2 regions of the Paenibacillus sp. 7523-1 genome follow, and region 2 is predicted to be linked to the other one. Evidence: riboswitches for the same ligand, from Rfam matches in the RefSeq annotation. Region 2 holds a riboswitch; the other holds the start of a gene.

Region 1 (12,321 bases), on a different contig from region 2:
TCATGATCTATCCCTTGCTGGGTATTGTACTGGTTTTGTTTCTGTACCCTCATTTGGTGAAAAAGGAAAAGGCTATGACTGCTATGGTAATCTCCAATTCCCTGACTTGCCTGGCATATTTGGGGATCACCATTATTTGTTTTGTTTATTTTAGTCCTGATGAGATCGGAGAATACAATGATCCGGTGATTAGTATTTTGAAGTCTATTGAATTTCAATTTATTGAACGGGTCGAAGTGTTGTTTATTGCATTTTATCTGTTTATCTTCTCATGTATTTGGATTCCCTCCATGCACATTGTTTCCAGATGCTCTGCCTCGTTGCTGGGAAAAGGTAAGGACAATATTCACCTTGCTGTATGGTGTATTGTGATACAGATCAGTTTTTTCATCTATCGCCCGAGTTTTATGGCAGCTGGACAAATCAACAATTCACTCAATCTCATCGGATTTGTGATGGAATTCGTATTGCCTGCAGCCATTCTTTTGTATGTCGTTATTTTCAACAAATGGAAGGGGGGAAACAAACATGAAATGGGTTAAAAAAACGGGTATTTTTATTGTAGTTTGCATAGGGGTGTGCTCAATCACAGGGTGCGGAAGTGGAAAAACCAATTTGGAAGATGCTACCGTACCATTGGCATTGGGCTTGGATGTCGAAGACCAAAAGCTCCATTATTATGTCTCCGCCCCTGTATTCAGCAAAGACATTCAAAAGAAAAGCCGCGAAGCGCAAGGGTTAGCTGAGGGATTAAGATCGTCCAAGAATCAGCAGGATGCTCAATTTCCAGGTTCGGTAGGAGGACGGAATTTTCAGGTCATTGTTGTAGGGAAAGAATTACTTAAATATAAAGATTGGTTTAAAGTATTGGATGTGACCTTTCGTGATCCGCGAAATACGATTACCGACAGGATCATCGCAGTTGATGGCCCAGTTTCGGATATTTTTAACTTTCAATCGAAGGATCAGCCGCCAATACTCATGTTTTTAAAAGCGATTGTCGAATCAGGAAGCAAAATTTCGACTACGGTCTCAACAACTGCGCAAGAGCTGCATCGACAATTGTACGACCGGGCGATGACCCCTGCCATCTCGGAAATCAAGATTGAGAATAACAAGATCATACTTAAAGGAACGACTCTCCTATCTAGGCAAGCTCAGTACCAAACGTCCCTGACCTATCAGGAAACTTCACTTCTTCAAATTTTGAAAAGGGAGGCGGGACCCGGAATCAGTCTCACTTATCCTGTAGATAAACTCCAACAAACAGTTCCGTATAACATAGATAAAGTAAGTTTTACGCTAGGAGGCACCTCAGTAAAGATTAAATCTTCTCATGAGAACGGGAAATTTCGATACAAGGTAAAAGTAAAATCAACTATTGCTATCACGGAAAAGTTTCTTGAATTTGAACTTCAGGATAATTTCAAAAACATGGGGAAAAAATTGAGCGAGGAAATGAAAGTAGCCATTGAGAAGCTCATTAAAAAATTCCAGCAGCACGAAATAGACCCTGTCGGTTTCGGGTTCTATGCACGGGCTTTTCAGTACCCGTTGTACAAGGAAGTGCAGGACCAATGGGGAAAAGAGCTATCCCGTGCCCAGTTTGATGTCGAAGTTGATCTTCGAATCGCTGCCACCGGGGCAGTGGAGTAATCTGACAACTGACAATGTATCCATGGCCGTTCGTATGGTTCTGAGGAGTGGAGTTATATGTCGTTTGCATAAAGAGCCGCTAAGCAGTGACTTTTTTTTGTTGTGTAGAAAAAGGTTTCGTCCTTAAGAACGATCAGAGTTACATCAGTCCTGATACTCTGTTGTATATGTATTCTATAAAGAAAAATAACACCTTACCTAATTATGAGTTTAAAACAAGAGTAAATATAAGTCTATATTTTTCCATAAATCTTATATATTGTTTACTTGTATCTGTTGGGAATTTAGATAAGTTGGAGGGGCTCTAGATGGTGAACTTGAGCATATTGTTAAAATTTGCGAACTCATTTGATTTTCATGTACATACTCTTGTTTTTCTAAGTAACTCAACGAACGATGTGTATCGGTTTACTAAACGTAATCGATCTTATTACTTACGTATAACTCAAAAACCATTGGAATATGAGGAGAAAATAAAAGCTGAATTAGACTGGATCCAATACTTAGTGAAGAAGGGAGTACGTGCTGCGTTACCCATTCAAACATCGAAAAATCAATTTACAGCCGTTTGCCAAGAAGATAATAAGTGGTATATTGCTACTGCTTTTGAAGCAGCTACAGGCAGTTTCTTTGATAAGAATAGTGATCAGTACTGGAATCCAAAAATATTCAGAAACTGGGGAGAAACCATGGGGATGATGCATCGGCTTTCGAAAACGTATGAATCATCGGAGGTCAATGGAAGCAGAGATTCCTGGAGCATGTCAGGCAACAATAACCCTAATTTGCAGGTGGGTCGTTATAAAGTGCTTCGTGACAAATGGATCTCCATGGAGCGTCAAATTGATATCCTTCCAAGGGACAAAGAAGCGTTTGGGTTAATCCATCATGATTTTCATCCTTATAATTTTGTTATTCAGAATGAAACAATAACTGTCTTTGACTTTGACGATAGTATCTTCGGTTGGTTTTCACTAGACATAGCAATTGCAGCCACTCATGCTATTTGGTGGGGAGTGAAAAAAGAAGATCGTTGTGCCAAAAATGAATTTGCTCACCTGTTCTTATATGAATTTTTAATGGGATATCGAAAAGAAAATGATTTATCTGAACGGTGGGTCAAGACGATTCCTATGTTTATGGAATACCGCAATATTTGTTCGTTCTTCTGGTGGTTAGGTGATTGGGATGGAGATGAAAGCCGGCTTACAGAAGAACAACGAAACGCAATCGATAATGCTGTTAAGCTCATTGAACGACATGTACCTTTTGACGGATGTGACATTAAAATTTAAGAATTTTCTAACTCCGAACATAATAAATATTATGTAAACTGATTGCGTGCGAAATTGGAAAACCTGAAATAGGTGTGCCTAATTCGGATCTAAAAATTGGACAAACATGCATAACGCAATGTTATTGTTACCATAAAATCGAACACACAACTAACTCCGTGACTCTTAATATACTCAATAGGTCGCGGAGTTAGTTCGTTGTCCTTTTTTTTAATTTAGACAGGGAAAAGTGGGTTTCCATTCATTCCTATCCACAGTCCGGATGCTTCCAACTGGCCAGCTAGATGGAGCAGCCAGTCTTCACGCCCTTTGGTTGCCATAACTTGCACGCCCATCGGCAAGCCATCAGCTGTGAGGTGCAGCGGAACACTCATCGCAGGCTGGCCTGTCAGGTTAGCGAGTTGGGTGAAGGGAGTGTAGGTGAGACTTGGCTCAAACATTTCATAGATCAATTGCTGCTGATGCACCTTGTCCAATTCGCTAATCTGCATCAGATGCTGAATTTGCTCCTCATGAGGAGTTAGCTCTCCAACCTTTGGTGCAGGAAAGGCATTAACGGGTGTGATATAGAAGTCGTATCGCTCGAAGAGCGTAGACATCTGTGCGGCAGCCACGTCCCATTCGGCAAGGCTGTGAACGAATTCCGCAGCCGATACCTTTTTGCCTGCCTCAGCCAGCACCCAGGATTCAATTTCCATATCGCTCGATGTCAAAGATCGGCCCAACGCATGCTCCATGGAGGCGATCATCGCCGCCATTTCACCACTGTTCATCATATAATAGTTCTCCATCAACCGAACACCGTTGACCGGACTCAATTTCTCCTCCACGTGATGACCTTGTTCTTCCAGCCACCGAACCAGCTTGTACACTGCTTCCTTTGCATCCTCGCTGACAGGGGTGCCAACAGGTGAATCCGTGGTATAAGCAATCTTTAGTTTGCGTTGGTGCGGATAGTTCATATCGGCCAAGTAACTGCCCGGAAAGAGCGGGGCATGAAACGCGGCTTCAGGCTGAATGACCTGCAGAGTATCCAGTAAGGCGGCACTGTCTCGCACAGTCCGGGATAGCGCGAAGTCGATGGATGCACCTTGCCATTGACGGCCTACACCTGGTCCAACAGGAGTCCGTCCCCGAGTAGGTTTTAGTCCAAATAGTCCACTGAAGGAGGCTGGAATCCGGATCGAACCCCCGCCATCACTGGCTCCGGCCATAGGTACGATACCCGAAGCAACAGCTGCGGCTGCACCGCCGCTTGAACCCCCGGGTGAATGATTCGTGTTCCACGGATTGCGACTCGGACCATGAAGACGAGGCTCAGTAATATTTTTGAGGCCAAATTCCGGTGTGTTCGTATGTCCAATAATAACAAAGCCTGCATCCCGGAGTCTGGATACAAAGTTAGAATTGCGCAAAGCCCGATGATCCTTGAGAAGGCGGGAACCGGAAGTCAGAATTTCCCCCTCCAGCGATTGCGAGATGTCTTTGAGGAGCAATGGAACGCCTGCAAAAGGCTGTTCACCTGGACGAACGTAGCCGGCTTCCTCACGTGCGCGTGTTTCATATGTACGAATGACCGCATTAAGCTGCGGATTAACTTCTTCTAGGCGAGCATAAGCCGCTTCCAGCAACTCAACGGGGGAAACTTCCCGTGAGCGAACCAGTTCAGCAAGACCTATGGCATCATAGGACGTATATGAAAATGAAGACATGACGATCGTTCCTCTCCGAAAATATGAAATAGTATTAATAGCTGTCCATATGTCATCGTACCACTGGAATTATAAAAAGACAAAAGGCACTGCCGATCCAGAAGGATGTGCAGTGCCTTTAAGATATAAATAAGATCTTTATTACTCTGTCCGAAGCTTAGGAGCTGCGTCTGCAGCAGTGGAAGATCGTTCCTGCTGTTTGGATATAGCGAACAAAGCAATCCAGATGAGAATGAATCCAAGCAGTTGTTCCCATGTGATGAGCGTCCGGAATGCAATCCAGTTCACAAGCACACCCGCCATTGGGAAGCTCAGCTCAGCCAGTGTGGCCACGGAAGCTTTGGTGGACGAGAGACCTTTATAGTATAGCAATAGACTCAGTAAACCTGGCAATAGCGCCTGCCCCAGAATGTTGAGCGCAACAGCTGCCTGTTCTCCAGCACCGGATGGCAAGGTCCACGCTGCACCTTCGTTCCAGGTCATGAAGATCAGCAAGGGCAGAGCTACGACGAAGCGAAGGGAGGTGACCGTCTCATAACGGGTTTGCCCCAGCATCAGTCGGCCCATCACCGTGGAGCCGCCCCATAAGGCAGCAGCGCCAAGTGACAGCAGGCTGCCCGCATGAATCCAATTGTTCCAGTTTCCAAGCGGAAGTGTAAACCCAAATGTAAGCAGATAAGTTCCAATAAGAGCAACAACAAATAACCAACCGAAGCGGCGCGGCAGTGTTTCCTTCAGTAAGATCTTAGCTAAAACAATCGCGAAGATAGGCTGCATTTTTTGCAGCAACAAGACGGTATTCGGATCATTGTGTGTCAATGCGAGCGTGAATAAAACTGTTGCCAGTGCAGAGCCGCCCCATGAGATAAAGATAACGGCGATCCAGTGGCGGGCTCGCAATTGTTTCAGGTCAGCGCGGAATTTCCATAAGACGGGAATAGCGATTAAGCTCACGATAATATGTTCCACCAGTACAATTTGAGTAGAGGTCATTGTTTGCAGCAAAATGATGCGGAACAATGGATCTACGCCCCATAGGGCTGCACCGAGAACAACGAGCCAAAATCCGGTATTGCTTCGTTCCTTGCGATAAACAGTTGATGCATGCTGTGTCTTTTCCATATTCAGGACTCCTTCGTCAGAACACGGAATCTTCAGTTGGCAAAATCGACAAAAGCCCCCGTTTTGGCATACACCAAATAAACGGGGGCTCATCCATGAACATATCGTCAGGAAAGAAACCTTCCCATAGGCGGTATGTCATGTGTTGATCTTCTCTCATCCGGACTGTACCGTCGGCCTTGGAGTCACACCAAGTCAGTCGCTGATAACTTAAGCAGTTAACAGCGAGTCGCGGGCTGGTTCCTGAAGGAACATCACCGCCGGTTGGGAATTGCACCCTACCCCGAAGATCCTATTCAATTTATAGGTTATAGTACAAGTTGTAACATTAATAATTTCATCTTATTCCTGTAAGCGCTAGCAGTTCAAGCATTTTTTTAGAAGATGATGTTCCAGCTTCCTTGCTGCCTGCGCAAAAGCACAATCTGACCGGCGTGATAAGCGTCGTGAAGAACCCAGCGGGCGAGCGTTTGAGCCCAGTTTTGTTCGGAATCCAAATAAGCTTCTTCGAGTCTGGAATCCTGTAAATTAACCAGGTTATCGTGCAACTGCTCTGCCACCTTAGTGGTTCGCTCCACAAGTTGGCTCCAGCCAACTTGGTCCAAGGGATCACCTGGACTGCCAAACGTAGCTTCATTCGATTCGGCAGCGGGTACAGATGGAACCTGACCTTGAAGCCGCTCTAAGATCCGCTCGTTGTAATAATACATATGATTGACCAGCTGCCATATGCTCAGTCCTCCTGAAGGAGGGATCCAAGCTGCTTGCTCTGCGGTTAGCCCTTCAAGCGCCTTCGACAATGGGACGATCCAGTTACATTGATCCCAGGTATCTTCTTTTTGAATAACCAACACATCTAATGCGGTTGTAACAGACGTCATCTTTAAAGTTCATTCCTCTCTAGTGGAACTCATCTCATGACTTGCGTCTTCATGCTTGTAACTAGCTAATATGGTTTGAAATGGTTACAATTAATATAACACAATTCAAAAGAAAGTAACCATCTTTATTTGATTTAGATAGTTACATTAGTGGGGGTATAGATGGATAGGTTATGGACAGATTTTGTGAATAGCGACTATCATGATTGGCGCGGCGGGAATCGATCTGAAGACAGACTGGGAAAATCAAGCTGGCAGCAGGATTTCTTGAATCGTTGGCAATTAGAGGCACAAGTGCCTGCATCGACTGAAGAGGAATCCACCATGAGAAGCTTTAGAGATGAGTTACAGTCTCTGGCTATCCGTTTGTCAGCGGGAACGCCCCTAACGGAGAAAGATCAAGCATGGTTAAATGACTTTATGCGGAGTGGTGGGGTGATCAGACGACTAATCTCACAGGATCAAGGACTGGATGTTAAGCTGGTTCCCATCCATGCACATTGGTTTCAGGTGATGGCAGAGGTCGCTGCTGACTTTGCCCTGACACTGGTAGAGGGCGAAGGTAAGAGAATTCGATGCTGTGACAACCCGGACTGCCGCTGGGTCTTCTATGACGATACTCGGAGTAGGACACAGAAATATTGCGATGATAAAATGTGTGGCAATCTAATGAAGGTGAGGCGTTTTCGAGCGAAACGTAAGCTGGAATCCAGCGAAAAAAAGAATGAAGTTTAACAATTTAAGAACAACATCACTATAGATAGTCGTTTGGTGTTCAGAATTGATAAATATTAACAATCGGTATATAATGGTTATATACTAGCGAAAATATAGTCACAAATCATATGTAAGGACAAGCAATGCGGATCAGATCATTTTACAAACCATTACGATTGGAGAGGTGTCTCATGGGGACAGGTTATCTATTGAAAAACGGTTGTGTATTATCGATGGATGCTCGTATTGGTCAGTTTAACAGGGCAGATGTACTTATTCAGGACTCTTTGATTGCAGCCGTTCAACCGAATATCGAGGTGTCCGATGCAGATGTTGTGGTGATCGACGCATCAGACATGATTGTCATGCCTGGATTGGTGGATACACACCGGCATATGTGGGAATCTCTTGTGAAAACAGCTGGAACGAACTGGTCGCTGCCTGTGTATTTGCAAAATCTGTACTATGGTGCCATGGGAAGCAAGCTTCGACCACAGGACAGCTACATTGCCAATCTTCTAGGTTCTTTGGAAGCGCTTAACGCGGGTGTGACGACGGTACTTGATTGGAGCATGCCATATTCACCTGATCATACCGATGGACTTATTCGTGGGCTGCAGGATGCAGGGGTCCGAGCTGTCTTTGCTCACGGTGTTCCAGGGGAAACCGCCTATTGGAATCGGGAAAGTACCCTTTCATACCCGGAGAATATCAGAGGGGTGAAGGAGCGTTATTTTTCCTCTAGTGACCAATTGGTCACGTATGGACTAGCTATTCGCGGCCCAGAGTTTAGCCACTGGGATACAACGGTGCAGGACATTCAGCTCGCAGAAGAACTGGATGCAATTTGTTCAATGCATGTCGGGTTTGGTAGCTGGGGATCTGCAGACCGTTCCATTAGCCGAATGTACGAGGCAGGGCTGCTTACCCCGCGTATAAATGTCGTTCACGGCAATACGATGGGCATGGACGAATTCAAAATGCTGGCAGACAATGGAGCCTCTTTGTCAGTTACGCCTGAAATAGAGATGATGATGGGACATGGCTATCCTGCTACAGGATATTTTCTGGAACATGGTGGTACGCCAACGCTTGGAGTGGATGTGGTGACTTCGACAGGTGGAGACATGTTTTCACAGATGAAATTTGCGTTGCAAGCTGAGCGTTCCAGAACGAACGAGTTATTGCTTGCGCAAGGCGAAATGCCTGGAGAGCTGAGTTTACAATCGAGTCAGGTACTGCGGTTTGCAACTTCGGCTGGTGCACAGGCTTTAGGGCTGGAGCGGAAAACAGGTTCAGTTACACCGGGAAAAGAAGCCGATTTGATTATGATTCGCACAACCGATCTGAATTTGTTCCCCGTTCACGATCCGATCGGTGCTGTTGTGCAATTCGCCAATCCATCCAATGTGGACACGGTCTTTGTTGCAGGAAAACTTGTGAAGCAAAATGGTAAGCTGCTGCATGTGAACCTGGACGACATTCGAAACAAAGCGATGGAAAGTAAGCAATATTTATTAACACAGTATCGGATGTCTGATGCGGATCGGATTGTATTTTCTTAAAGGATCGGGCAGCGAATTAGGCTGGGAGTAAAGATCTCGTATAAATCGTTTAGTCAAAATCAATTGTCGAGAGACATCTGTATGACACAAGAATATATCGCATTGAAAGGAGCCGCTAAATGTAGCGGCCTTTTTCTATATCTAAACAAAAGGAAGTCAACTATAGACGAGAGCAGGGAGGGGGAGAGGTAGCTCTCAAACGAATTTTGGCGCGAAGTGACAGCAGAAAAAGACGAAAAAGCCCTTTATTTATGAAGATGCTTATAACAACGGGTTAAAGTGATTTATGCTCTTGTAAAAGCACTTAAAAAACTGCGCATAATATAAATTATACGCAGTTTTGTTTTAAATCGATTTTCATTTTGCGACCTATCCATCAGTTCATGATATTATTCGCCTCAAAAGCACAAAATAGTACAGTGATCAAAAATAAATTTAGCATATCAACGCGACAACGTGTAGAATACGATAGATTTTTGTAGGTGATCGGTAATATAGAACAAACGACTTTTTTATAGAACAGATCGAGATGAAGCAGCTAGGAAGGTATACTTCAATCTACGTTTGTAATGAGAGGAACATGTCTATGTCAGAGAATCAGAAACGATCTTCGCTGCTTCGGAAAAAGCCACTTGCCTTCGGAGAAGAAAATAGTGCGTTAAAGAGGGCACTAGGTCCTTTGGACTTAACAACACTTGGAGTAGGAGCAATTATCGGTACAGGGATTTTTGTATTAACAGGAGTCGCAGCGGCAAATTATGCTGGTCCTGGATTAGTGCTCTCCTTTTTGCTTGCAGGCATCATCTGTGCATTCGCTGCACTATGTTATTCCGAATTCGCATCCAGCGTACCTGCTTCAGGGAGTGCATACACGTATAGTTACACTGCCTTTGGTGAAGTCATTGCCTGGATTCTTGGCTGGGATCTGATTCTGGAGTATGGATTTGCCAGCGCGGCAGTGGCCAGCGGATGGTCCGGTTATTTTCAGTCGCTGCTGTCAGGCTTCGGATTACAGCTTCCGTATGCACTGAGCAGTGCATACAATCCTGAAAAGGGGACCTATTTCGATGTTACCGCAGCAGCCATCACGTTACTGATCACCTTCCTGCTCACCCGTGGAGTCAAGGAGGCAGCCCGTGCCAATGGTATAATGGTGGCGATCAAAATTATTGTCGTGCTGATTTTTATCGGAGTGGGTGTGTTTTATGTACAGCCTTCCAACTGGCAGCCGTTTTTGCCGTTTGGCATCTCAGGAGTAACCGCTGGTGCGGCGACGGTCTTTTTTGCCTATATTGGATTTGATGCGGTTTCCACGGCAGCGGAGGAAGTCAAACGACCTCAACGGGACTTGCCGATTGGTATTATTGCTTCCTTGGCGATCTGCACTGTGCTGTATATCGTTGTATCCTTGATTCTGACAGGCATCGTGCCTTTCCACATGCTAAATGTTAGTGATCCGGTTGCATTTGCGTTTGAATTCGTGAATCTGCATGGTCTGTCCTGGATTGTGGCTCTTGGTGCAATCACGGGGATAACAACCGTTCTGCTCGTTATGATGTATGGGCAGACTCGTCTACTGTATTCCATGTCACGTGATGGATTACTATCCCCGGTATTCTCAAAAATCAGTGGGAAAAGTCAAACACCTGCGACAGGCACATGGGTGGCAGGTATCATCATCGCGTTATTCTCAGGGTTCATCTCACTCGGTCATCTGGCTGAGCTTACCAACATCGGTACATTGTTTGCATTCGCAGTCGTAAGTCTGGGCATTATCGTTCTGCGAAAAAACAACCCTGATCTCAAACGCGGCTTCAAGGTGCCTTTTGTTCCATGGATTCCGATACTGAGTGCAATTGGTTGTGTATATCTGATGACCCGTCTAGCTGCTCTGACATGGATCACGTTTTTCGCTTGGCTAGTTATCGGTTTGATCATTTATTTCATGTATGGACGTCACTACAGTCACCTGAATCCTCTGCGGCGGGGATCAATAGCTGTTGATCCACAGCCTTCGAAGTCAAAGGGAAATAAATAATAAAATATAATGGCTAAGTATCACTAGATATTCCTGATGCACTCACTACCCCATACTGCCTAGCTTACACTAGAGCAATATGGGGTTTTCTGTTATAAAGCGAAGGGGAAATAAGAAAAAGAAAGTTGGCTTTAGACCTATATTCGGGTATCTATTAAAGTACATGTCCATACTCGATCATACCCAGCTCGGGGTTGCGGCCAATTCAAATATGACATATATTGAGGGATGTGACATGCCATCAGACATAGGAGAGGGGATGTATCATGAACACACCAATACATACTACTAATCAGCTTCACCTGAATCCGAATTTCGGGTTTGCACTAGCAGACTCTGTCGTACTCGCAGAGGCAAAAGTGAATATCTCACATCCTGAGGGTAAGAATGCCTTTCAGCTGGAAATGGACCCGGATCGCAAGTTGAAAGATGGACGCAAAGTATCCGTTATTGCACAGCAGCTTGATACGCCGATTCACCGGGATGACGCTGCGATCATATATGGTCAGGAACTGGGTTTCGTTCAATATCCTGTTTCTTTGAAACCTGAAAGCACGATTTTCTTAGACTCCATAGAAGGGATCCAGCAGCCTATACAGTGGGGATGGACCGATTTTGCAGAAGGTGATTACGAGCTTCGGATTTCATTGCACCTGAAGACGCCCCGGATTGCTGAAGGTCCTCTGGAACCTGAACAAGAAGCTATGGTAAAATACGCGCAGGTCATTACGGTATTAATGAATTTGTTCCCATCAGAAGCAAATCAAGATCAATCTGCCGTTTCATCCACATGGAGCAGAGATCATCATGTATTTGACGGGTATGGCAGTGCTGGGTTTATATTGGCGGATCTGCAACGCATGTCAAAACGAGTGGAAGAGCTTATTGGTTCTGGTGATCATAACTTGATTGAACAATTCGGAGAGGGTGATCTCTCGGACACATTATTGGAGGAAGGGCTCGTGGCTATGGCCTGGGGCGTATCTCCGTGGTGTTACTCAATCTACTCCGCACCCGACAAGCAAGCGGCTTCCCTACTTGCAGTGGACAAGCTTGGTGAGGAGCCTGAGTTCAGAGGTGTTTACCGGATTGCACCGGCTGTACAGCAGTTAAGCATCGTACCTGCTCATGAACTGGCCAACTGGCCGGCATGTACCACGAAGGATTGGCCCGTGATCGATGTATCAGGCGAAGGGGAGACTTTGCATATGGACCTGTATGTACAGATCTGCGAATCGGTTAACGGTTTGTTCGAAAATCCGCTGCCATCCTTTGTGCTAACGCGCAGCGAAGGTTGTCCGAAGGAGATCAGCCCACTTATTGATGTCATCATTG
Region 2 (12,321 bases):
TGCCAACGATCAAGGAAGTGGCTGAACAGCTGGGGGTGACACCGGAGGAGGTTGTTTTTGCCCAGGAAGCGAACAAACCGCCGACGTCTATTCATGAGACCGTGTTTGAGAACGACGGGGATCCGATTACATTGATGGACCAGATTGCCGACGAATCTCAGGAACGCTGGTTTGATAAGCTGGCGCTCAATGAAGCGATCGGCGGCCTTAGTGAGCGGGAACGACTGATCGTTTATCTACGGTATTACAGGGATCAGACGCAGTCGGAGGTCGCTACTAGGCTGGGTATTTCTCAGGTTCAGGTTTCACGGTTGGAGAAAAAGATACTTCAATCGATTCGCGATCAGATCGCGCAGTAGATGGTGGAGTACGGACTCCAACAAGGGTGCCGAATCGCCAATATACGACAACTAACAACCTTGCATCGCGCGCCTAACGCGAGTGAGGTTGTTTGTCGTTCAACCGTTTAGATGATCCTGAGCGATTGAATTGCATGACTAGAATCAACCCGATAATACAGGCAGTACCCAGCCATTGATAGAAACCAAAGGGTTCATGGAGCCATACGACGGTTGTACCAACGGCAGCCAGAGGTTCAGCACTTCCAAGCAAGCTGGTCTCCTTGGGTGTAAGACTTTTTAAACTCGCAATGTAGAACCAAAAAGCAATCATCGTCCCAAAGATAATCGTAAATATCAAATACCCGTATGTTTCTGTCGAGATACTGGCAAAGTCCGCTTTCCATGGCGGGTGGATCAAACTAAGTCCCAGACCACCAATAATCATGGCCCAGCCCACGATAACAAGTGAATCGAATTTCTTAATCAGCTGTACAGCATAAAGTGTATAGAATGCAGCAGCTACACCGGACAATAACCCCCAGATCACCGCAAGCCAGGAGACAGATAACTGTGTAACCGAGCCATTCGTCAGCAGTAGAAAACAGCCAAGGAGTGCGAGGACGCCGCATGCAAGGTCCTTGCGCGTCAGTGCAGATTGCTTCCGCAGTGCGATATAAATCATAATCATGATAGGGGAAAGGTACTGAAGGAGAGTGGCAACCGCGGAGTTGCCATGTTTAATGGAAGCCATATATGTATACTGTACGGCGAGCATGCCTGCTAATCCAAATAGGATCAGTTGTACAGCTGTCTTTTTATTTCTCCATACATCAATAATCTGTGATCTACCGTGTGTAAAAGATTGAATAACCAGAAGCAGAATACCCGCACTCAGCAATCGAACAGTTACATACCAATTGACTTCAATACCATCCAGTTGAAACAGTTTTTGCGATACGGTTCCTCCGATCCCCCAGCAGATGGCTCCTGTTAGAACAAGCAGAATACCCGAGAGCTTGGAACTTGCAGATGTTGTCACTCTTGATCGCCTCACCTTAAATATAAGAATAGTGCTATATTAAGGAGAAATACGATATATTAATATCAATATCACACGTAAAAATATAATTATATTGAGATGAGGCTTATGCAAAAGACAGAATTTATCATTGATCAAAATTTGAAGGAAATGACGAAACATCGGACCGATACTTTACCTGTTGCCTGTTATGAAACAACCATTGTGAATAATATACATGGACACATCCCCCTGCACTGGCATGATGAATTGCAGTTTGTTGCGGTTCTCCAGGGTACAGCGTTGTTCCATATCAATGACCAGAAAATTAGTGTAACCAAAGGTAATGGCATTTTTATTAACAGTGGAGCCATGCATATGGCCGAAGATCATGGAGGGTACAATAACTGCATCTATCTATGTCTAAATTTGACGCCCCAACTTGCAGCGCCTTCAGATCTGTACGTAAAGTATGTTCACCCCTATATAACGGCTACCAATTTGCCTTTTCTCTATATAGATGGGGGTATTACCTGGGGAACACAGATTTTGGAGGGCATCAGGCTAATTAGAATGCAGCTTGTGAGTCAAGCGCCCTATTACGAATTGAAAGTTGCTTCAGGGGTGCTGGATATATGGACACTTCTGATTAAGAACGGATATGCGTTGGAGCATGATGCATCCGAGATGACCAGGAGCAGAAGAATGAAGGATATGCTGCAGTGGATTCATCTGAACTATGCCGACCCGGTCAGGTTGAAGGATATTGCAAGGACGGGACAGTTAAGCCGATCGGAGACATGTCGATATTTTAAGCAAATCCTGCGGACTACACCTATGCAATATGTTATGGATTACCGGATCCAGAAAAGCATTGAACTTCTGCGGTTCTCCGACCGAAGCATCACCGAAATCGCGTATGAGGTCGGTTTTAACAGCACGAGCTATTACATTAACCAGTTTCGGAAAAGTATGAAAAAGACGCCATTACGATACAAAAGAGAGCTCGCCGAGAAGAAGCAAGAGGAACGAAACAATTAACCGTTTTTCTGCCAGGTTATCCAGTCTAGTCGCCACATGGCGGCTTTTTTGTTGTGAAAAAGGATAGCTTTTAAGTGTTGATCCATGTAAAACGGTTTTCCTCTCGACTACCCACCCGCCAGCATATTTTTTCAGTCTTTTGGAAAGCGGGGACACGTGCAGCGGAGGGATGGAATCGGTCAAGGGAGCGAAGCGCGGGAGGTTTACTTCATGCTTACACTAGCAACGCAGGAGGCAGAATAAACCTGAAGAAGCGAAGCGTTCGCCTTTGACTCCGAATTTCTACAACAGAAAATAGAATTAGGAAAATTTGGAGACAACAGCGATCGGTAGGTTGGTCTGCGGCCGTAGTGCCCGCGTGTAAGTTCTAATCTTTAACATTCGAAAAACAGCGGCCAGTGACCGATCCATCCCGGAGCATCTGCGTACCCGAACCTTTTTCCAACCGGAATGTAATAAATTTGCACATTCTTCAAATACTAACCTAAATTACGCAGTAAAGGAGTGTTTCGGATGTCTCTGACACCCACTCCAACGGTCTATATTCGTCTGCGCAGCCGTATCCGTATCCAGAGGGGCAGAGGCGTCAAGCTTGGTGATATCGCTCATGTGTTAACCTCTCCGGAAGATGGGGAACGAAGGCTGCTTGAGCTTGAACTGCTGCGCCCGGGACCGGAGGACGGCAATCTGATCCTGATTGACATTTTGCAGATCATCCCTCAGATACGGCGCATGCTGCCGGAAGTTACCGTCGAACTCATTGGTTCGGGGCATACGCTGGTTGAGGTCGTTGCGGGAACGGGCAAACCTTCCCAATCTCTATTCATCCTGGTCTGGCTGCTGTTGTTCTTTGGATCGGCACTGACCATTATGAATTTCCATGCAGATGTGAACATGCAGGAAGTTCAAATTCGAATCGTGGAAATGATAACGGGTCGCCGGGACGAGCATCCTTATCTGTTTCAGGTGGCATACTCCATCGGAATCGGGTTTGGTATGGCTGTATTCTTTAATCATTTATTCAAGAAAAAGTGGAATGAAGAACCTACTCCGCTTGAAGTGGAAATGTTTTTATATCAGCAGAATGTAGACAAGTTTGTCGTCATTGAGGAAACCGAACGAATGCATGAGCAGGAACGCGGGGAGATGAATGTCGATGAGCGTTCTTAATGGAGCGATCAGTATCGTACTTGGGATTGCGGGAGGAGTTGCCGTAGGAAGTGGCGTGATTGCCCTCATTCTCGTGCTTGATATGATCCCCAGATTGGCACAGCTAACCCGAACTTATGACAAGACGCATTGGTATGAAGGAGCATTGATCGGAGGGTCGCTCGTCGGAACCATCGCGGATTTCTGGCATTGGAAGGTACATGGAATACTGATCCTGAGTCCGATCATTGGGTGTTTTTGCGGTGTGTTTATCGGCCTGCTTGCTGCGGCACTGACCGAGGTATTGAATGTGCTGCCAGTACTTGCTAAACGTCTAGGCATGAAATCGTATTTGTTTGGACTGCTGCTGGCCATGATTTTGGGCAAAATGACAGGTTCCTTATTTGACTTTTTTGTATACCAGCGTTAGGTCAAGGAATCGAAGGAGGAAAGAAAATGGATGTGAGATCTGACAATGCTGGACCTGGTTCAGGTGAGGGAGTACCAGAAGAGCTGATGCATAAGACGCCTTATGAGATTCAAAAGGAAGAGGAGCGCCGGGCGTACGAAAAAAAGAAGCAGGATGAGATGTCCGATAGTGTTGAAGAATCGGTACAGTACTGGCAGGACAGGGATGATATCTCCGCTCGCATGAGTGAGAACAAGTATACATTGAAGCAGGTTTTGGGTCTCGGGGAGTCCTTTGATGTCAATATGAGAGAGATGGTCCTGGGAGGCAAAAATGTTGGATTATTGATGCTGACGGGATTTGCTAAAGACGAAATTTTGCTGGAAGTGTTGAAAAGGCTGACCTATCTTACCCCTGATCAAATATCAGGCCATGCGCTTAAGTCGTATTTCGATTGCTACATTCCACATATTCAGGTAGAGAAAGTCGATAAAATGAGTGCTGTCATCAACAAGGTTCTCACGGGCATGAGTGCTTTGTTTGTTGAAGGGGATCGCTCCGTATTAGTGATGGATACACGGAGTTATCCGGTACGCTCACCTGAAGAACCTTCTCTCGAACGCGTTGTCCGGGGGTCAAGGGATGGCTTTACTGAAACACTTCTGACTAATGTGACCTTGGTGAGACGCAGGATTCGCGATCCTGGATTGAAGTTCGAGATTATGCAGGTGGGCCGGAGAACACAAACCGATGTTTGCGTGGTGTACATCGATGATATCGTCGATAAAGTGCAGGTGGATTCGGTCCGAGAAAAAATAAAACGGGTAGATATCGACGGCATACCCGCAGCGGATAAACAGTTGGAGGAAGCGATAATCAATAAGGGGTGGAACCCATTCCCTCTGGTCCGGTACTCGGAACGGCCAGATGTTACCGCATCTCACCTGCTTGAAGGAAGAGTCGTCATATTTGTTGATACATCGCCAAGTGTAATGATTTTGCCTACAACCTTCTTCGATCTGTGTGAGCATGCAGAAGAGAACAGGCAGACTGCGTTTATGGGGACTTACTTGCGTTGGGTCCGCTTTGCCGGCATTTTAATCTCGTTGTTTTTGCTGCCGCTGTGGATGCTGATGGTGATTGATCCTGCGCTTAAACCGATGGGGCTGGATTTTATAGGTCCCCAAGAGAATGTGAAGCTCCCCATTATTTTGCAGTTCCTTCTGATTGAACTTGGGGTCGATTTGTTACGTATGGCGGCAGTTCATACCCCTACACCTCTTGCATCGGCAATGGGCTTGATTGCAGCAATATTGGTCGGGGATATCGCTGTAAAAACAGGATATTTTGTCAATGAAGTGGTTCTGTACATGGCCATTGCTGCCATCGGTATGTTTGCCACACCAAGCTATGAGCTTGGGCTTGCGAATCGGCTGGTGAGGCTGTTCCTGCTGATCGCTGTTGCCATTTTTAAGGTGCCGGGGTTTGTGGTAGGTACAACACTGCTTGTGATAGCGCTGACCATACATCGGTCCTATAATTCCTCTTACTTATGGCCGTTTATACCGTTTAATGCAAAGGCCTTGGGGAACTTCCTGTTCCGTATGCCTCTGCTTGAAAGTAAGAAACGTCCATCATTCAACAAAACAAGAGATAACACAAAAATGTCCGACGATCCGGACGGTGAAAAGCGAAAAAGTAAAAAACACAAATGATCTGCCTAAAAATCCATTCTTCTCGCTGACGAATTTGATATACTGGTGTAAAATCATTGGAATAGAAGAAGCTGTTCCAGTATATAAAAAAGTGAGGAATGCTGATTATGTATTTACATGGTACAAGTAAAATAAATGCTCAAGGACATCTGGAAATTGGCGGAGTAGATGCAACGGTCTTGAAAGAACAATTTGGAACACCACTGTATGTTGTGGACGAGCAATTGGTTCGCGATCGCTGCAGAGAATACATGGATGCATTCCGTGCTTCTGGACTTGGTTTCCAAGTCGCATATGCAAGCAAAGCGTTTTGCGTAATGGCAATGTGTGCTCTCGCTGCGGAAGAAGGGCTCTCATTGGATGTGGTTTCGGACGGTGAACTATTTACAGCACTGCAAGCAGGATTCCCTGCTGAACGCATTCATTTCCACGGCAATAACAAAACATTGGAAGAGATCGAAATGGCACTTGATGCCGAGATCGGCTGCTTCGTTGTGGATAATTTCAATGAATTGCACTTGCTGCAGGCTGTGGCCGCAGAGAAAAATCGTCAAGTGAACATCCTGCTTCGTGTGACGCCTGGTGTTGAAGCGCATACGCATGAATATATCTCTACTGGTCAAACAGATTCGAAATTCGGATTCGATATCGGTAACGGAACAGCATTTGAAGCGATTGAGCTGGCTTCCAAACAGTCCAACCTTGTATTGCTGGGTGTTCACTCCCACATCGGTTCTCAAATCTTTGAGGTGGAAGGCTTCCAAATGGCGATTCAGCGTGTAGCTGAATTTGCTGCAAGCGTATATGAGCGTATTAACGTAGCGTTCAAAGTGGTTAACCTGGGCGGTGGATTCGGTATCCGCTATACAGAAGGGGATACTCCGCTTGAAGTCGCACAATACGTAAAAGCCATCACAGATGCGGTCAAAAATCACTTTGCCCAAATTGGATATGACGTTCCGGAAATCTGGGTTGAACCAGGACGTAGTATCGTTGGTGAAGCAGGTACAACGCTGTATACCGTTGGTACGAGCAAAGACATCCCTGGTGTGCGCAAATATGTCGCAGTGGATGGCGGCATGACGGACAACCCGCGTCCGGCACTGTATGAATCCAAATATGAAGCTGTACTTGCCAACCGTGCAAATGAGTCTGCTCAAGAGACCGTATCGATTGCCGGCAAATGCTGCGAGAGCGGCGACATGTTGATCTGGGATCTGGACCTGCCTAAAGTTCAGAGCGGTGATCTGCTTGCCGTTGCCTGCACAGGTGCGTACAACTACTCCATGGCAAGCAACTATAACCGGATTCGCCGTCCGGCAGTCGTGTTTGTCAAAGACGGCCAAGGTGATGTGGTTGTACGTCGCGAAACGTACCAGGACATCATTCAGAATGACCTCGTGCCTGAGCGTATCGCTAAACAGCCTGTAACTCGTTAATGTTAAGAAATACTAAATAGTAAAAAGACAAAAAGGAACATTCCTTTTTGTCTTTTTTTTGCCTCCAAGCCCAACATTTTTGAAAAAAATTGCGGTTTATTTTGCGGTTGGACTCGTTTCGGTGTACACTAAGAAAAGTGCTATAGAGCTTGGCCCAGGGTCATGCAGGATGGCACCACTAACGATGGTCAATACGAAAGGAGTCATTTACATATGGCGAAACAAGCGAAAATCAAAATGGCAAACGGCGGAGAAGTTCTAATCGACCTGTTCGATCAAGAAGCTCCAAACACAGTGGCAAACTTTGAGAAACTGGCTAACTCCGGCTTCTACAACGGTCTTGTATTCCACCGCGTAATTCCAGGCTTCGTCGCACAAGGCGGATGCCCTAACGGAACGGGTGCTGGTGGCCCAGGATACACAATCAACTGTGAGATCAACCCGAACAAACATGAGCGCGGAACACTTGCTATGGCACACGCAGGCCGTAACACAGGTGGAAGCCAGTTCTACATCTGCTACCAGCCACAGCCGCATCTGGATGGACAACATACTGTATTTGGTAAAGTAACCAAAGGTATGGAGTTCGTTGATGCTTTCGAAGGTCGCGACAAAATGGAAACTGTTGAAGTCGTAGAAGTTTAATCGTATCCTAATCGATAAAATGGCCGTTTCGTTGATAAGACGAAGCGGTTTTTTTATGTCCTTTTGCTTATTAAAAGTTAGTATGTGACAAAAAGGAACAAAAAACAATTGATTTTTCAGCGTTAAAGTGCTAACATCCAATTAATAACGAAAGCGATCCTTCAGGGCAGGGTGCAATTCCCTACCGGCGGTGATGCACCTGTGTGAGGATATCTATCCAGCACTGTTGCAAAGTCCGTGACCTGTCTGCCTGTGGCAGATGGCTGATCTGGTGCAATTCCAGAACCGACAGTATAGTCTGGATGGGAGAAGGAGAGGGGTGCAGCCCCTAATTGGACTGCATTCCGCAGATGCGTTGCTGCACAGTGTAAGACGAGGTTTTATTTCTGTGCAGGGAATGTCGGTTATCCGGCGGTTTCCATACATATGCCACATCATAGAAGCTCTTTACCTGTAATTGTGTTCTTTAGGTATGTGTTTGCTTTCACTTGCCTGAAATGGAATTATGGCGGAGTGCTGTTGGCAATCGTATCAACGACATCCTGCTGGTGACACATGTCTCTCATCATCCCTACCCGAACGATTGTTCGAGTGGGGATTTTTTATTTGGATATGGTATAACCGCCTCTCTGCTCGATGGGAGGCCTATAATTTAAGATTCTAACCGTGGGGTGACCGGACTTGGAAATGATCAATGATGAATTTTATATGGGGCTTGCGTTGGATATGGCAGAACGTGCACAGGGGCAAACGGGGATTAACCCTGTCGTCGGATGTGTTGTTGTAAAAGAAGGCCGGGTTGTAGGTCTGGGAAGTCATCTCAAGCGGGGTACGGGCCATGCGGAGGTACACGCATTGAATATGGCTGGCAGCGATGCTGAGGGCAGTACGGTATATGTGACGCTGGAGCCTTGCAGCCACTATGGCAAGACGCCGCCATGCAGCGAACGTTTGATTCACGAGAAAGTGAAGCGGGTCGTGGTGTGTTGTGAGGATCCAAATCCGCAGGTATCCGGCAGAGGAATCAGCATGCTGCGTCAACAAGGTATTGAGGTTGAGGTTGGCATTCTGCGTGATCGCGGAAGACGTCTGAATGAAAAATTCATCAAGTACATTACCACCGGTTTGCCGTTTGTCACCTTAAAAACGGCATCCACGCTGGATGGTAAAATTGCAACCCGCAGTGGAGACAGCAAATGGATCTCCAACGAACCTGCACGGGAAATCGTACATGCACTCCGCCATCGTCATCAGGGCATCATGGTTGGTGTAGATACGGTTATCGCAGACAATCCGGAGCTGACCACCCGCCTCCAAGTGGAAGGGATCAGTCCTGTGCGAATTGTTGTCGATTCGAAGCTGCGTCTCCCGGTTGGAGCCAAGATGGTCAAGGATGGACTAGCACCGACATGGGTACTTACGACCGATGAGGCGAGCCCTGAGGCGGCCGAACGTCTGGAAGCCTACGGTGTAGAAATTATTCGCTGTGGTCCTGGACCACGTGTGGATTTGCTGAGTGCGCTTAGCAAGCTGGGAGAACGGGAAATCGGCTCCATCCTGCTTGAAGGCGGAGGCACGTTGAATGGTTCCATGCTGGAAGCCAAATTGGTCGATCGGCTGTTGATGTTTATCGCTCCAAAGATTGTGGGCGGATACGACACACCCGGAAGCTTCCGATTTGAAGGGGTGGAGCGCATGAGTCAGGCCATTCAATTGAATCAGCTGGAAATTGAGCAAGTTGGAGATAATATCAGTATAGGCGGAATCCCTGTCTGGCCTGAATAACGGAGCGAAGGAGCAAGGCAAGATATAAGCATAAGGAGGCGGCAGCATGTTTACCGGTTTGGTGGAAGAGGTCGGTCAGATTCGGCGTATTGGTCGAAAAGGCGAAGCATTGGTCCTGAATATCGGAGCTTCCGCCATCATGGACGATCTGAAGATTGGTGACAGTGTATCTGTAAACGGAGTATGTCTTACAGCAACGACGCTGGAAAGCGGAGGATTTACCGCAGATGTCATGCCTGAAACCTACCGTCATACCAATCTGAGTCAGCTGCAATCAGGCAGTAAAGTGAACCTGGAACGGGCGATGCAGTCGGGTGGGCGTTTTGGTGGACACATCGTACAAGGACACGTGGATGGTACGGGAGTCATTGGCGGGATCACACGTGATCAGAATGCGGTTGTTTTTGAGATTAAACCTGACGACCACGAACTGTTCAAATATTTAATTCCAAAGGGGTCGGTAACCCTCGATGGCATTAGTCTCACCGTGGTGAAGACAACAGAAGCATCGTTTACCGTATCGATTATTCCCCATACTATTGGAGAAACGGTGCTTCAGGTGAAAAAGCCGGGGGATACCATCAACATTGAATGTGATATTTTGGGGAAATATGTGGACCACTTGCTCCATTACGGCAAAGGACATCCCGAGACGGGTGCTGGCAAACCGAAAAGTATCAGTGAAGAGTTTTTGGCCAACCATGGCTTTGCATAAGGAACATAACCATTACAAAGAGAGACTGGAGGGGAACTTATGTCAGATCAATCCATACTAGATCCCATAGAGGAAGCGATATACGATTTGATGCGCGGCAAACCCGTCATTGTTGTGGATGATGAGGATCGGGAGAATGAAGGGGACTTTATCGCGCTGGCAGAGAAGGCTACACCTGAAGTAATCAACTTCATGATTACCGAGGGCAGAGGCCTGGTCTGTGTTCCCATTACGCAGCAGCGTGCAGATGAGCTCAATCTGAAACCGATGGTTCAGCAAAATACAGATTTCCATGGAACGGCATTTACAGTTTCCGTGGATCACAAAGATACAACAACAGGCATATCTGCACATGAACGATCCATTACGGTGAAGGGTCTAATTGATCCAGAAGCCAAAAGCAGTGATTTCCGCAAGCCGGGGCATATGTTCCCGCTCATTGCCAAAGACGGAGGAGTGCTCCGCCGTGCCGGGCACACGGAAGCTGCTGTTGATCTGGCGATCATGTGCGGTTCCTATCCGGCTGGTGTGATCTGTGAGGTCATCAAGGAAGATGGCACAATGGCGAGACTGCCAGATCTGCAGGAAATTGCCCGCAAGCATGACCTGAAACTGATTAGTATTCAGGACATGATTCGTTACCGTAATGAGAAGGAACAGCTGGTTCAACGTGAAGTGGCTGTCCGCATGCCGACGGATTTTGGCGAGTTTCAAGCAGTGGCCTATACGAATGCAGTGGACAATAAAGAGCATGTAGCATTGGTCAAAGGTGAAATCGATTCTTCGAAGCCTGTATTGGTTCGTGTTCACTCCGAATGTCTTACAGGCGACGTATTCCACTCCCATCGCTGTGACTGTGGACCGCAATTCGATGCAGCCCTCAAACAGATTAATGATGAAGGCAATGGCGTTTTGCTCTATATGAGACAGGAAGGCCGAGGCATTGGACTGATTAACAAACTCAAAGCCTATAAGCTGCAGGAGGAAGGTCTGGACACCGTAGATGCCAACCTGAAACTCGGGTTTGCCGCTGATCTGCGTGATTATGGTATTGGTGCACAGATTCTGAAGGATCTCGGCGTTCGCCAAATTCGCCTGTTAACGAATAATCCCCGCAAAATCAAAGGCCTTGAAGGTTATGGTCTTGAAGTGGTGGAGCGTGTTCCGATCCAGATGGAAGAGAACGAGGATAATACGCTTTACCTGCATACCAAGCAGGCGAAGCTTGGGCATATGTTGAAGTTCGATGATATCGAACAGAACGAAGAGAAAAACTAATCTTTTTGCTCATGTAATTTATGGAAAAATAAATGCTCACAAACGGTTAATTACATTACATTATTCATTAGAGGAGATGACTTAAATGCCGAACTTTTTTGAAGGACATTTGGTATCGGAAGGTTTAAAATATGGAGTGGTTGTAGGACGTTTTAATGAATTTATCACAAGCAAATTGCTCAGCGGAGCACTCGATGCGTTCAAACGTCACGGGGTGCAGGACAGTGAAGTCGACGTAGCCTGGGTTCCAGGAGCATTCGAAATCCCGCTGATTGCACAGAAAATGGCGGAGAGCGGCAAATATGACGCTGTCATTACATTGGGAACGGTTATTCGTGGCTCAACGACACATTATGATTATGTGTGCAACGAAATGGCAAAAGGAGTGGCGGCCATTAACCTCAAAACGGGCGTGCCTACGATCTTTGGTCTGGTTACAACGGAGAATATTGAACAGGCGATTGAACGTGCTGGTACGAAGGCTGGTAACAAAGGTTGGGATGCTGCCACGGCTGCAATTGAAATGGCGAACTTGACGAAACAGCTAAAATAGTGCTTATTTAATGTAGTGCCCTGCTCTGCGCAGACGAATTCGGGAGATCGGATTCGGCGGCTTAGCGGGGTTTTGTATTTTTCTGGCGGGAGGATTCGTCTAGTGACGGTAGTTACATATAAACTGGAAACTTTTGAAGGGCCTTTGGATCTGCTGCTTCATCTGATCGATAAGGCAGAAATTCATATCCAGGATATTCCCATCAGCGATATTACCGATCAATATATGGCGTA

What was found. Region 2 has a riboswitch for FMN ahead of ribD (bifunctional diaminohydroxyphosphoribosylaminopyrimidine deaminase/5-amino-6-(5-phosphoribosylamino)uracil reductase RibD). Riboswitches for the same ligand answer to the same signal wherever they lie in the genome.
Region 1: another riboswitch for FMN. It lies ahead of CHH60_RS04115 (DMT family transporter); the one in region 2 lies ahead of ribD (bifunctional diaminohydroxyphosphoribosylaminopyrimidine deaminase/5-amino-6-(5-phosphoribosylamino)uracil reductase RibD).

The regions. Positions count from the first base shown of each region.
Region 1 covers NZ_NPBR01000005.1:128,326-140,646, reverse strand. The annotation lists gene CHH60_RS04135 (GerAB/ArcD/ProY family transporter) at 1-542, shown strand, start outside; gene CHH60_RS04130 (Ger(x)C family spore germination protein) at 529-1,656, shown strand; gene CHH60_RS04125 (phosphotransferase enzyme family protein) at 1,965-2,951, shown strand; gene CHH60_RS04120 (amidase) at 3,167-4,663, opposite strand; gene CHH60_RS04115 (DMT family transporter) at 4,805-5,785, opposite strand; FMN riboswitch at 5,930-6,080, opposite strand; gene CHH60_RS04110 (DinB family protein) at 6,163-6,666, opposite strand; gene CHH60_RS04105 (CGNR zinc finger domain-containing protein) at 6,829-7,401, shown strand; gene CHH60_RS04100 (amidohydrolase family protein) at 7,575-8,948, shown strand; gene CHH60_RS04095 (amino acid permease) at 9,535-10,986, shown strand; gene CHH60_RS04090 (hypothetical protein) at 11,253-12,321, shown strand, end outside.
Region 2 covers NZ_NPBR01000009.1:14,833-27,153, reverse strand. The annotation lists gene sigF (RNA polymerase sporulation sigma factor SigF) at 1-359, shown strand, start outside; gene CHH60_RS11040 (DMT family transporter) at 433-1,380, opposite strand; gene CHH60_RS11035 (AraC family transcriptional regulator) at 1,489-2,400, shown strand; gene CHH60_RS11030 (stage V sporulation protein AA) at 2,914-3,570, shown strand; gene CHH60_RS11025 (stage V sporulation protein AB) at 3,557-3,979, shown strand; gene CHH60_RS11020 (spore germination protein) at 4,066-5,673, shown strand; gene lysA (diaminopimelate decarboxylase) at 5,781-7,112, shown strand; gene CHH60_RS11010 (peptidylprolyl isomerase) at 7,326-7,757, shown strand; FMN riboswitch at 7,911-8,075, shown strand; gene ribD (bifunctional diaminohydroxyphosphoribosylaminopyrimidine deaminase/5-amino-6-(5-phosphoribosylamino)uracil reductase RibD) at 8,439-9,542, shown strand; gene ribE (riboflavin synthase) at 9,589-10,257, shown strand; gene CHH60_RS10995 (bifunctional 3,4-dihydroxy-2-butanone-4-phosphate synthase/GTP cyclohydrolase II) at 10,297-11,535, shown strand; gene ribH (6,7-dimethyl-8-ribityllumazine synthase) at 11,621-12,088, shown strand; gene CHH60_RS10985 (segregation and condensation protein A) at 12,191-12,321, shown strand, end outside.